Regions from separate parts of the Phytopseudomonas flavescens genome, predicted to be linked through region 1. Evidence: predicted binding sites of a transcription regulator. Region 1 holds the regulator's gene; each other region holds the start of a gene.

Region 1 (2,202 bases):
GCGAAGTGCTGGTTGTGCTCGCCACGGCAGCGCACAATGGCCCTAAGGCTTAAAGCGAAGTTAGATAAGGTGTGTAGATAACATGGGTATGCATCCCGTACAGGTGATCGCGGTGACCGGCGGCAAAGGCGGCGTTGGCAAGACCAATGTGTCGGTGAATTTGTCGCTGGCGTTGGCGGATCTCGGTCGGCGCGTAATGCTCATGGATGCCGACCTCGGTCTGGCCAACGTCGACGTGCTGCTCGGCCTGACGGCCAAGCGCACCCTGGCCGATGTCATCGACGGCCAGTGCGAACTGCGAGACGTGGTTCTGCAGGGGCCTGGCGGCATTCGTATCGTTCCCGCGGCCTCCGGCACCCAGAGCATGGTGCAGCTCACGCCCATGCAGCACGCCGGCCTGATCCAGGCCTTCAGCGACATCAGCGACAACCTCGACGTCCTGATCGTGGATACCGCCGCCGGTATCGGCGACTCGGTGGTGAGCTTCGTGCGCGCCGCCCAGGAAGTGCTGGTGGTGGTGTGCGATGAACCCACCTCGATCACCGATGCCTACGCGCTGATCAAGCTCCTCAACCGTGACCACGGCATGAACCGTTTCCGGGTGCTCGCCAATATGGCGCACAGCCCGCAGGAAGGCCGTAATCTCTTTGCTAAGCTGACCAAGGTGACCGACCGTTTTCTGGATGTCGCGCTGCAGTACGTGGGCGCGGTGCCGTACGACGAATCGGTACGCAAGGCCGTACAGAAACAACGTGCGGTGTATGAGGCGTTCCCTCGCTCGAAGTGCGCGCTGGCGTTCAAGGCGATTGCCCAGAAGGTGGATGCGTGGCCACTGCCGGCCAATCCGCGAGGCCATCTGGAATTCTTCGTTGAGCGCCTGGTGCAACAACCGACTGCAGACACGGCTGTATGACGACAGCCTCTGGACTCCGTATGTACAGCAAGGCAACAGCACGAGATTCACAGCATCAGTTGATCGAACGTTACGCGCCGTTGGTCAAGCGCATTGCCTATCACCTGTTGGCGCGGTTGCCCGCCAACGTGCAGGTGGATGATCTGATCCAGGCCGGGATGATCGGTCTGCTCGAGGCATCGCGCAAATATGACGCCGGCAAGGGCGCCAGTTTCGAGACGTTCGCCGGCATTCGCATTCGTGGCGCCATGCTCGATGAGGTCCGCAAGGGCGACTGGGCACCGCGTTCGGTACACCGCAACAGCCGTATGGTCAGCGACGCAATCAGAAAAATCGAAGCCAGAACGGGGCGAGACGCTAAAGATCAGGAGGTTGCTGCCGAACTCCAATTGAGTCTCGAAGATTACTACGGCATTCTTGGCGACACTTTGGGCAGCCGCCTGTTCAGTTTCGACGACCTGTTGCAGGAAGGCGAAAGCGGCGGACTGCAGGAAGACACGAATTCTTTGCACCATGGGCCATCGCATGAACTGGAAGACGATCGTTTCCAGGCCGCGCTGGTGGATGCCATCAGCAACCTGCCGGAGCGTGAGCGGTTGGTGTTGTCGCTGTATTACGACGAGGAATTGAACCTCAAGGAAATCGGCGAGGTACTGGGAGTGAGTGAGTCGCGGGTCAGCCAATTGCACAGTCAGTGTGCCGCGCGTTTACGCGCGCGGTTGGTGGAATGGCGCGCATAGGGAAATTTCAGGCGCTGGACATACACAGTGGACGCAGCAAAGCCGGGCGCAATAGGTTTGCGGCGTTCCGCCAGGCCGGTTTCACGATTTATAAGCGCTTTGGAATGCCGAGGCGTTTTAGGACTGTACGGAGGTCGACTTGGACAAGAACATGAAAATCCTCATCGTCGATGATTTCTCGACGATGCGACGGATCATCAAGAACCTCTTGCGTGATCTGGGGTTCACCAACACCGCGGAGGCCGACGACGGCACCACCGCATTGCCGATGCTGCAGAGCGGTAGCTTCGACTTCCTGGTGACCGACTGGAACATGCCGGGCATGAGTGGCATCGATTTGCTGCGCGCAGTGCGTGCCGACGAGCGCCTCAAGCAGATGCCCGTGCTGATGGTTACGGCAGAAGCCAAGCGTGATCAGATCATCGAGGCCGCCCAGGCCGGTGTGAACGGCTATGTGGTCAAGCCATTCACTGCCCAGGTGCTCAAGGAAAAGATCGAGAAAATCTTCGAGCGGGTCAACGGCTGATGTCTGCCGCGAGGTTGTTATGG
Region 2 (2,202 bases), 1.5 Mb from region 1:
CATGCGTTCGGTGCTGCGCATGTTGTCGGCGATGTTCAGCGAGGTGGCGCTGAACTCTTCCACCGCACCGGCCATGCTGCTGATCTCACCGGACTGCTGCTCGATCCCCTCGTAGGCACCGCGTGACAGACCGGACAGTGCTTCGGCGCGCTGGTTTACGTTACCGGCAGCGGCGCGGACGCGCTCGACCATGGTCGATAGCGCAGCCCCCATCTGATTGAAATTGCGCGACAGTTCGCCGATCTCGTCGTTACTGGTGACTTCCAGGCGTACGCTCAGGTCACCGGCGCCCAGCGCCTGAGCCTGACGCACCAGGTCGCCGAGTGGGCGCAGCTTGCGGCGCAGCAGCCAGATCACCGCGAGCACGGCAAGCACCAGCGTCACCAGGCTGCCGATCGCCAGCTGGCTGCCGACGCGCCAGGTCACCGCCTGGATTTCCTCTTCCGGCATGCTCGCCACGACCGTCCACGGACCGCCAGGGAACGGCACGGCGACGCTATAGAACTGCTGCTCGCCATCGCTCCAGAAACCACCTTTGCCCGGTTTGCCCAGCACGCTGGCCATGTTGGCGGTCAGTTGCTCGGGGCGCTGCGCGGCATAAGGAGGCACCAGCCACTTGCTCTGATCGTCGAGCAACGCAAGAGAGCCCGTGCTGCCAATGCGGAAACGCTGCAGGTTGGCGAACTGGGCGTTCTGCGCATCGGTGTAATCGAAGCCAACGAACAGCACGGCAATCACTCGACCCGCGCTGTCACGCACTGGGGTGTACTGGGTCATGTAGAAGCGCTCGAACAGCAGCGCCCGGCCAACGTAGTTGTTGCCGGCCAGCAGTCGTGCGTAGGCAGGATGATTGCGATCGAGCACGGTGCCGATGGCACGGCCGCCGTCCTGCTTGGTCAGCGAGGTGGTCACGCGGACGAAATCATCGCCGTCACGCACGAAGATGGTCGCCACACCAGCAGTGAGCTGGCGGAACTCGTCGACTTCGGCGAATTCGTTGTTCAACCGCGTGGAGCCCAGATACAGGGCAGGAGCCTGCAATGAACCCACCGCAACGCGCTCGTCCGGGCTGACGGTCAAGCCGCTGCTGAAGCGCCGCTCGAACAACCCGGCCAACCGCTGCGTGCTCTCGCGCAGGCTGTCGTGAAAGGTGCTCAGTTGGTCAGCCAGCAGACGCGCTTCGCTGCCCAGGTGCTCTTCACGGGTCACGAGGTTGGCGCTGCTCAGCGAGCGCAGGGCGAACAGCGTGCTGACGCTGATCAGCAGCACCAGCATGGCGGCAAGGGCCGTCGCCAGTTGCCAGGCGATACGGGAACGGGGTTGGTTCATGAAAATCTCCGAGCTCCATCGTCCCTGTATGGAGTAATTGAATAAATTGTGATCAGCCTGTAAGTCGGCGAGCGCGGAGAATACTTGAGAGTTTTAGTGCGTCAATGGCCATCATGACGCTATCACCACATTTTTTGCGTGGAGTAATAAAAACGTCTCGTCGATGAACGTTTTCAGCGCTCTTCTAACGGCGCAGCTCGACCTCGGGCAACTGCATGGCCGCCACTTCGGCAAGCAGAAATTCGGCTAACCGCCCGAAACGCTCCTGCCCACGGCGGGCCTTGGGCCACACCAGATAATAGCTTTCGCCGCTGGACACGGCGGTCGACCAGGGTAGCGCCAGGTGGCCCAGCAGCACATCCTCGGCGACCATGGCCAGATCGCCGATCGACACGCCGTAACCGCGGGCGGCGGCGACGATGCCCAGCTCCAGGGTGTCGAACACCTGGCCGCCCTTGAGCGACACCTGGTCGGTCAGGCCCATGGCCTGCAGCCAGCGGCGCCAGTCACGCCGATCGGGAGTCGGATGCACCAGCTCGGCCTGCTGCAGGCGGCTGACGTCCCACGGCTGCTCGCCGAGCACAGCAGGCGCGCACACCGGGATCAGCCATTCGTCGAACAGCCGCACGCTATGCCATTCGTTGCTGAAGGTGCCTGCGCTGAGTAACACGGCGCAGTCAAAAGGCTCATGGAGAAAATCCACACGATCGAGATCCATCCATGCGCTGGTGAGCTGCACCTCAAGGCCTGCATGCCGGGCGCGAAACAGCGACAGGCGCGCCAGCAGCCAGCGCATGGTCAGGGTCGAAGGCGCCTTCAGACGCAAGGTGCCGTCCTCCACGAGCAGGGTCGCGCATGCTCGCTCCAGGGACT
Region 3 (2,202 bases), 910 kb from region 1:
GGCGCGTGCGGCTTCGATGGCGGCGTTGAGCGCCAGCAGGTTGGTCTGCTCGGATATCGAGCGGATCACGTCCAGTACCGTGCTGATGTTCTGCACTTCGCTGGCCAGGTTCTGGATGCGCTCGGCGCTGTCCTGAATCTCGGTGGCCATCGAATGGGTGCCCTGAATGTTTTCCCGCACCTGCTCGCGGCTCTTCTGCGACAGGCCGTCGGAGGCCGTGGCGGCCTGGGAGGTGGACACGGCATTGCGCGCCACCTCCTCCACCGCACTGGTCATTTCGGTGACTGCCGTGGCGGCCTGTTCGAGTTGCTGGTCCTGCTGTTGCAGGCCGCGGTTGCTCTCTTCAGTCACCACGTTGAGCTGCTCTGCCGCGGACGCCAACTGGGTGGCGGAGCCTGCGATCAGGTTCAGGGTGTCGCGCTGGCTGGTCTGCATCTGCTGCAGCTCGACGAACAACTCGCCGATTTCGTTGCGCCCGGGCACCGACACCGGCTGGGTCAGGTCGCCCCCGGCAATGCGCCGAAAATGCTCGCCCGCCTCGCGCAGAGGGCGCAGCACGCGGCTAGCGATGAAGCCCCAGCACAGCACGGCCAGCACCAGCGTCACCACGGCAAGAGCGATCGCCAGGGTCTGCGAGAGGGTCAGGCGCTGCGCCGACTGCGCGATGATCTGCTTGCTGCGTGCATCCAGTTCGTCGACCAGCTTGACGCGCACCGCCTGCAACTTGGTCATGCCATTACCGGCAGCGATATTCACCTGGAAGTAATCAGCGGCAGACTGCGAGCGGGTAGCCGCACGCTGGCCGACGATGGCCTCGCCGTACTCGGTGAAGGCCGCCTTCAACTCACGGACATAGCCTTGCAATACCGGGTCGGTGATGTCGGCAGTGGCGGACTCGACCTTGGCGATGGCCTCTTTCCAGATGCCCTCACTGCGTACCAGGCGGGCCTCGGAATCCTGCTGATGCCCACCCACCGACTCGATGAACGCAGACGACACGTTGGCACTGGTGCGGATGGCCAGCAACAGAGCGTTGTTGATGCCGTCGATCTGCCGGGTGGCGCGGTTCAGCTCGCTGATCTGCTCGTGACTGAGCTCGGCCGATCGCCAGTTGTTGACCACCGAAAACAGCAGCGCGACGACGAACACGACAAGCACCGCAGCCATTCCGGTGCGGACTTTCAGGTGAGGAAACATGGCGATCGCTCCAGGCAGGAGCCCAAGACGGGCTCGAATGCCTAGAGGTATCCAACGCAGCGGTGAAAACTTTAGATCGACGGTGTGAGTTGTGTGCGATCAACGCACAGCCGTTGCAAGCGCATGCGCATCGAACTGCAGATGAGCATGGCGTTCCGGAGCAGCCCCATTGCCTAAAGAATCACACGAAGCAGCCGTTAATCAGGCACAAGGCTATCGATGCCAACGCTCGCCCAGCGATGGGGTGAGCATCTTGCCCAGGCGCCATCACCGACACGTCGCGCCAGGACTTAGGGATAGAGACGAATAGGGATGGGTGAGATGAGTGACATGCCGGCACTGAGCGCCTACAGAGCCATTGCTCCACGAACCAACCAAGCCTGGCGGGTATCTGCCGAACCTGCGGAGAAATCTGGCGGTGCGAGTGCTGGCGGCAGCAACGCCGCTGCGCTGGCGCAGGGTAATAGCGTGCAGCTCAGCGAGGAGTCGCTGCGCAAATACCACGATTACGCAGCGGCAGTGAGGGCTGGCAGCGTCAGCCACAGCGTGGCGCTTTCCGTGGCCGGCAGGATTCACAACCCAAGCGGGCTCAGCGCAGAAGAGAGCGAAGCCTTTCTCGCCAACCTGCCCATCGACCGGCTGGGCCTCGTGGAGCGTCAGCAGCAGGAAATGAACGCCGCGAATGCCGTGCTTGGCGCCACATCTCGACAGATCGAGCAGACCTATACCGACCTCCTCGAAGCTATCCACGCAGAGCGACCGGACCTGCAGGACGCATCCTTCGGTTTCAGCGTAGAAGCCGGTGGGCGGCTCACGCTCACCAACATCGAGGGGCTCGATAGCGATCAGGCTGCCTGGCTGGACCACGCACTGAATGCATCTGCGGATCTGGTGAAGCAGGCCGGTGAGCTGGCCGATGCGCAGATCGCGCTCTTCAAGGTCGAGAACTTCAGCCTTGGCATCGATTTCGATCGCGACAACTATGCGCGGACCATCGATATCGGT
Region 4 (2,202 bases), 2.1 Mb from region 1:
GATACGAATCAGCGCGCCCAGCAGCAGCAGGATGGCGATCACGCCGATGACCGTGGACATCAGCGCCGAGATGCGGAACTCCTGCAGAGCGGCGAACGCCTTGCCCTGATCCACGGAAAGGCCGACGTACCAGCGCACCCCTGACAGGCCCTGCACCGGCAGGAAGGTGACGATGCGCGCGCTGCCATCGACGGCCGCTACATCCTGCAGACCGGACTCGAGGCGCGGTGCACCACTGGGGAACAGATCAGGCAGCTTCTTGAGCACCAGGCTCTTGTCAGGGTGCACCAGCACCGTGCCTTTTTCGTCGACCAGGAAGGCATAGCCCATGCCACCCAGATCGAAGGAATTCAGAATGTCGTCAACCGTCTGCAACTTCAGGTCGCCACCGACCACACCTTGAAGGCTACCACCCGTGCTCACAGGGCGAGTGATGGTGATCAGCAGGCCGTCGCGGGGATCCGCCGCCAGGTAGGGCTCGGTCAAGCCCGGGCCGCTGCTGCCCGCAGCGCTCTTGTACCAGGGACGCTGGCGCGGGTCGTAGCCGGCGGGCAACTCGCTGGGGGGAAACTGGGTGTAGGTGCCATCATTCTGGCCGTAATAGGCGTACAGGAAGGCCGAAGCGATGCTGCGGTGCTGCAGATTCCTGGCCAGTGGCTCAGCCGCGCTGTCGTCCTGAACCGACTCGGCCAGGTTGTCCAGCAACTGCATGCGGCCATTGAGCCAGTGCTGAATGTTGCCGGTGGATACCTGACCGACGTCGTGCAGGTAGTTCGCCAGGTTGTCGCGAATCGAGGTGCGCTGCAGGTAGTCGTTGTACAGCGCGAACGATGCGAAGGCGGCAATGACCACCAATGACGCAGCCAGCATGATCTTGTGACTGAACTTGAGGGTGCGCATAGAAGGTCTCGCTGAAAGTAGGACTGAATACGGCTTGCGATCAGGCTATCGGCTCGAAGCGGCCAGCCTTTAGGAAGGCGAACATCAACAGGGCGACCAAAACGGCTGTCCATCGGACAGGCGAAAGGGAATTTTCCTGGGGCGCCCCACGTGCTAGTGTCGGCAACTTTGTCGCCGCCTTACAAAGGACACGTCGGATCATCATGAACCACGCCCTCGCCCAGCTGCAGCCCTACCCGTTCGAGAAACTGCGCGCCCTGCTCGCCGGCGTACAACCCGCCGCCGATCGTTCGCCCATCGCCCTGTCGATTGGCGAGCCGAAACACCGCTCCCCCGCGTTCGTCGCCCAAGCGCTGACCGACAACCTCGAACAACTAGCGGTCTACCCGACCACGCTGGGCATTGCAGCGCTGCGCGAAGCCATCGCCACCTGGTGCGAACGCCGCTTCAAGGTGCCGGCCGGCTGGCTCGACCCCGCGCGCCACGTGCTACCGGTGAACGGCACCCGTGAAGCGCTGTTCGCCTTCACCCAAACCGTCGCCCAGCGTGACGTCGATGGCCTGGTGGTCAGCCCCAATCCGTTCTATCAGATCTACGAAGGCGCAGCCCTGCTCGCTGGCACCCAGCCGCATTACCTGCCGTGCCTGGCCGAACTGGGCTTCAATCCGGATTTCGATGCGGTGGCGCCCGAGGTCTGGCAACGCTGCCAGATTCTCTTCCTCTGCTCGCCCGGCAACCCGACGGGTGCGCTGATTCCCGTGGCAACGCTGAAGAAGCTGATCGCCCTCGCCGACCAGTACGATTTCGTCATCGCCGCCGACGAGTGCTACAGCGAGCTGTACTTCGACGAGACCAACCCGCCTGCCGGTCTGCTGACCGCCTGCGCCGAGCTGGGCCGTAGCGACTTCAAACGCTGCGTGGTGTTTCATAGCCTGTCCAAGCGTTCCAATCTGCCAGGCCTGCGTTCCGGGTTCGTGGCGGGCGACGCGGAGATTCTCAAGGCCTTCCTGCTGTACCGGACCTACCATGGCTGCGCCATGCCGGTACAAACCCAACTGGCCAGCATAGCCGCCTGGCAGGACGAGGATCACGTACGCGCCAACCGCGATCTGTACCGCGAGAAGTTCGCCGCCGTGCTGGAAATCCTCGATGGCGTGCTCGACGTGCAACACCCGGATGGCGGCTTTTACCTGTGGGCCAGAACACCGGGCGACGATGCCGAATTCACCCGTGCACTGTTCGCCCGGGAGCACGTCACCGTGGTGCCCGGCTCCTATCTGTCGCGGGAAGTCGATGGCCTCA

The links. The regulator FliA, encoded in region 1, starts transcription of late flagellar genes. The targets are predictions, from matches to a motif close to CTAAAGTTTNNNNNNNNNNNGCCGNTAA.
Region 2: the regulator FliA is predicted to act here: its motif matches at 1,391-1,418, upstream of FHR27_RS27465 (methyl-accepting chemotaxis protein).
Region 3: the regulator FliA is predicted to act here: its motif matches at 1,245-1,272, upstream of FHR27_RS14060 (methyl-accepting chemotaxis protein).
Region 4: the regulator FliA is predicted to act here: its motif matches at 946-973, upstream of FHR27_RS27380 (methyl-accepting chemotaxis protein).

What each region holds. Positions count from the first base shown of each region.
Region 1 covers NZ_JACBYV010000001.1:2,241,693-2,243,894, reverse strand. The annotation lists gene fleN (flagellar synthesis regulator FleN) at 83-913, shown strand; gene fliA (RNA polymerase sigma factor FliA) at 910-1,653, shown strand; gene FHR27_RS09840 (chemotaxis response regulator CheY) at 1,805-2,179, shown strand; gene FHR27_RS09835 (protein phosphatase CheZ) at 2,199-2,202, shown strand, end outside.
Region 2 covers NZ_JACBYV010000001.1:3,788,998-3,791,199, forward strand. The annotation lists gene FHR27_RS27465 (methyl-accepting chemotaxis protein) at 1-1,329, opposite strand, end outside; gene FHR27_RS16945 (LysR substrate-binding domain-containing protein) at 1,514-2,202, opposite strand, start outside.
Region 3 covers NZ_JACBYV010000001.1:3,152,139-3,154,340, forward strand. The annotation lists gene FHR27_RS14060 (methyl-accepting chemotaxis protein) at 1-1,197, opposite strand, end outside; gene FHR27_RS14065 (hypothetical protein) at 1,519-2,202, shown strand, end outside.
Region 4 covers NZ_JACBYV010000001.1:118,308-120,509, reverse strand. The annotation lists gene FHR27_RS27380 (methyl-accepting chemotaxis protein) at 1-900, opposite strand, end outside; gene dapC (succinyldiaminopimelate transaminase) at 1,104-2,202, shown strand, end outside.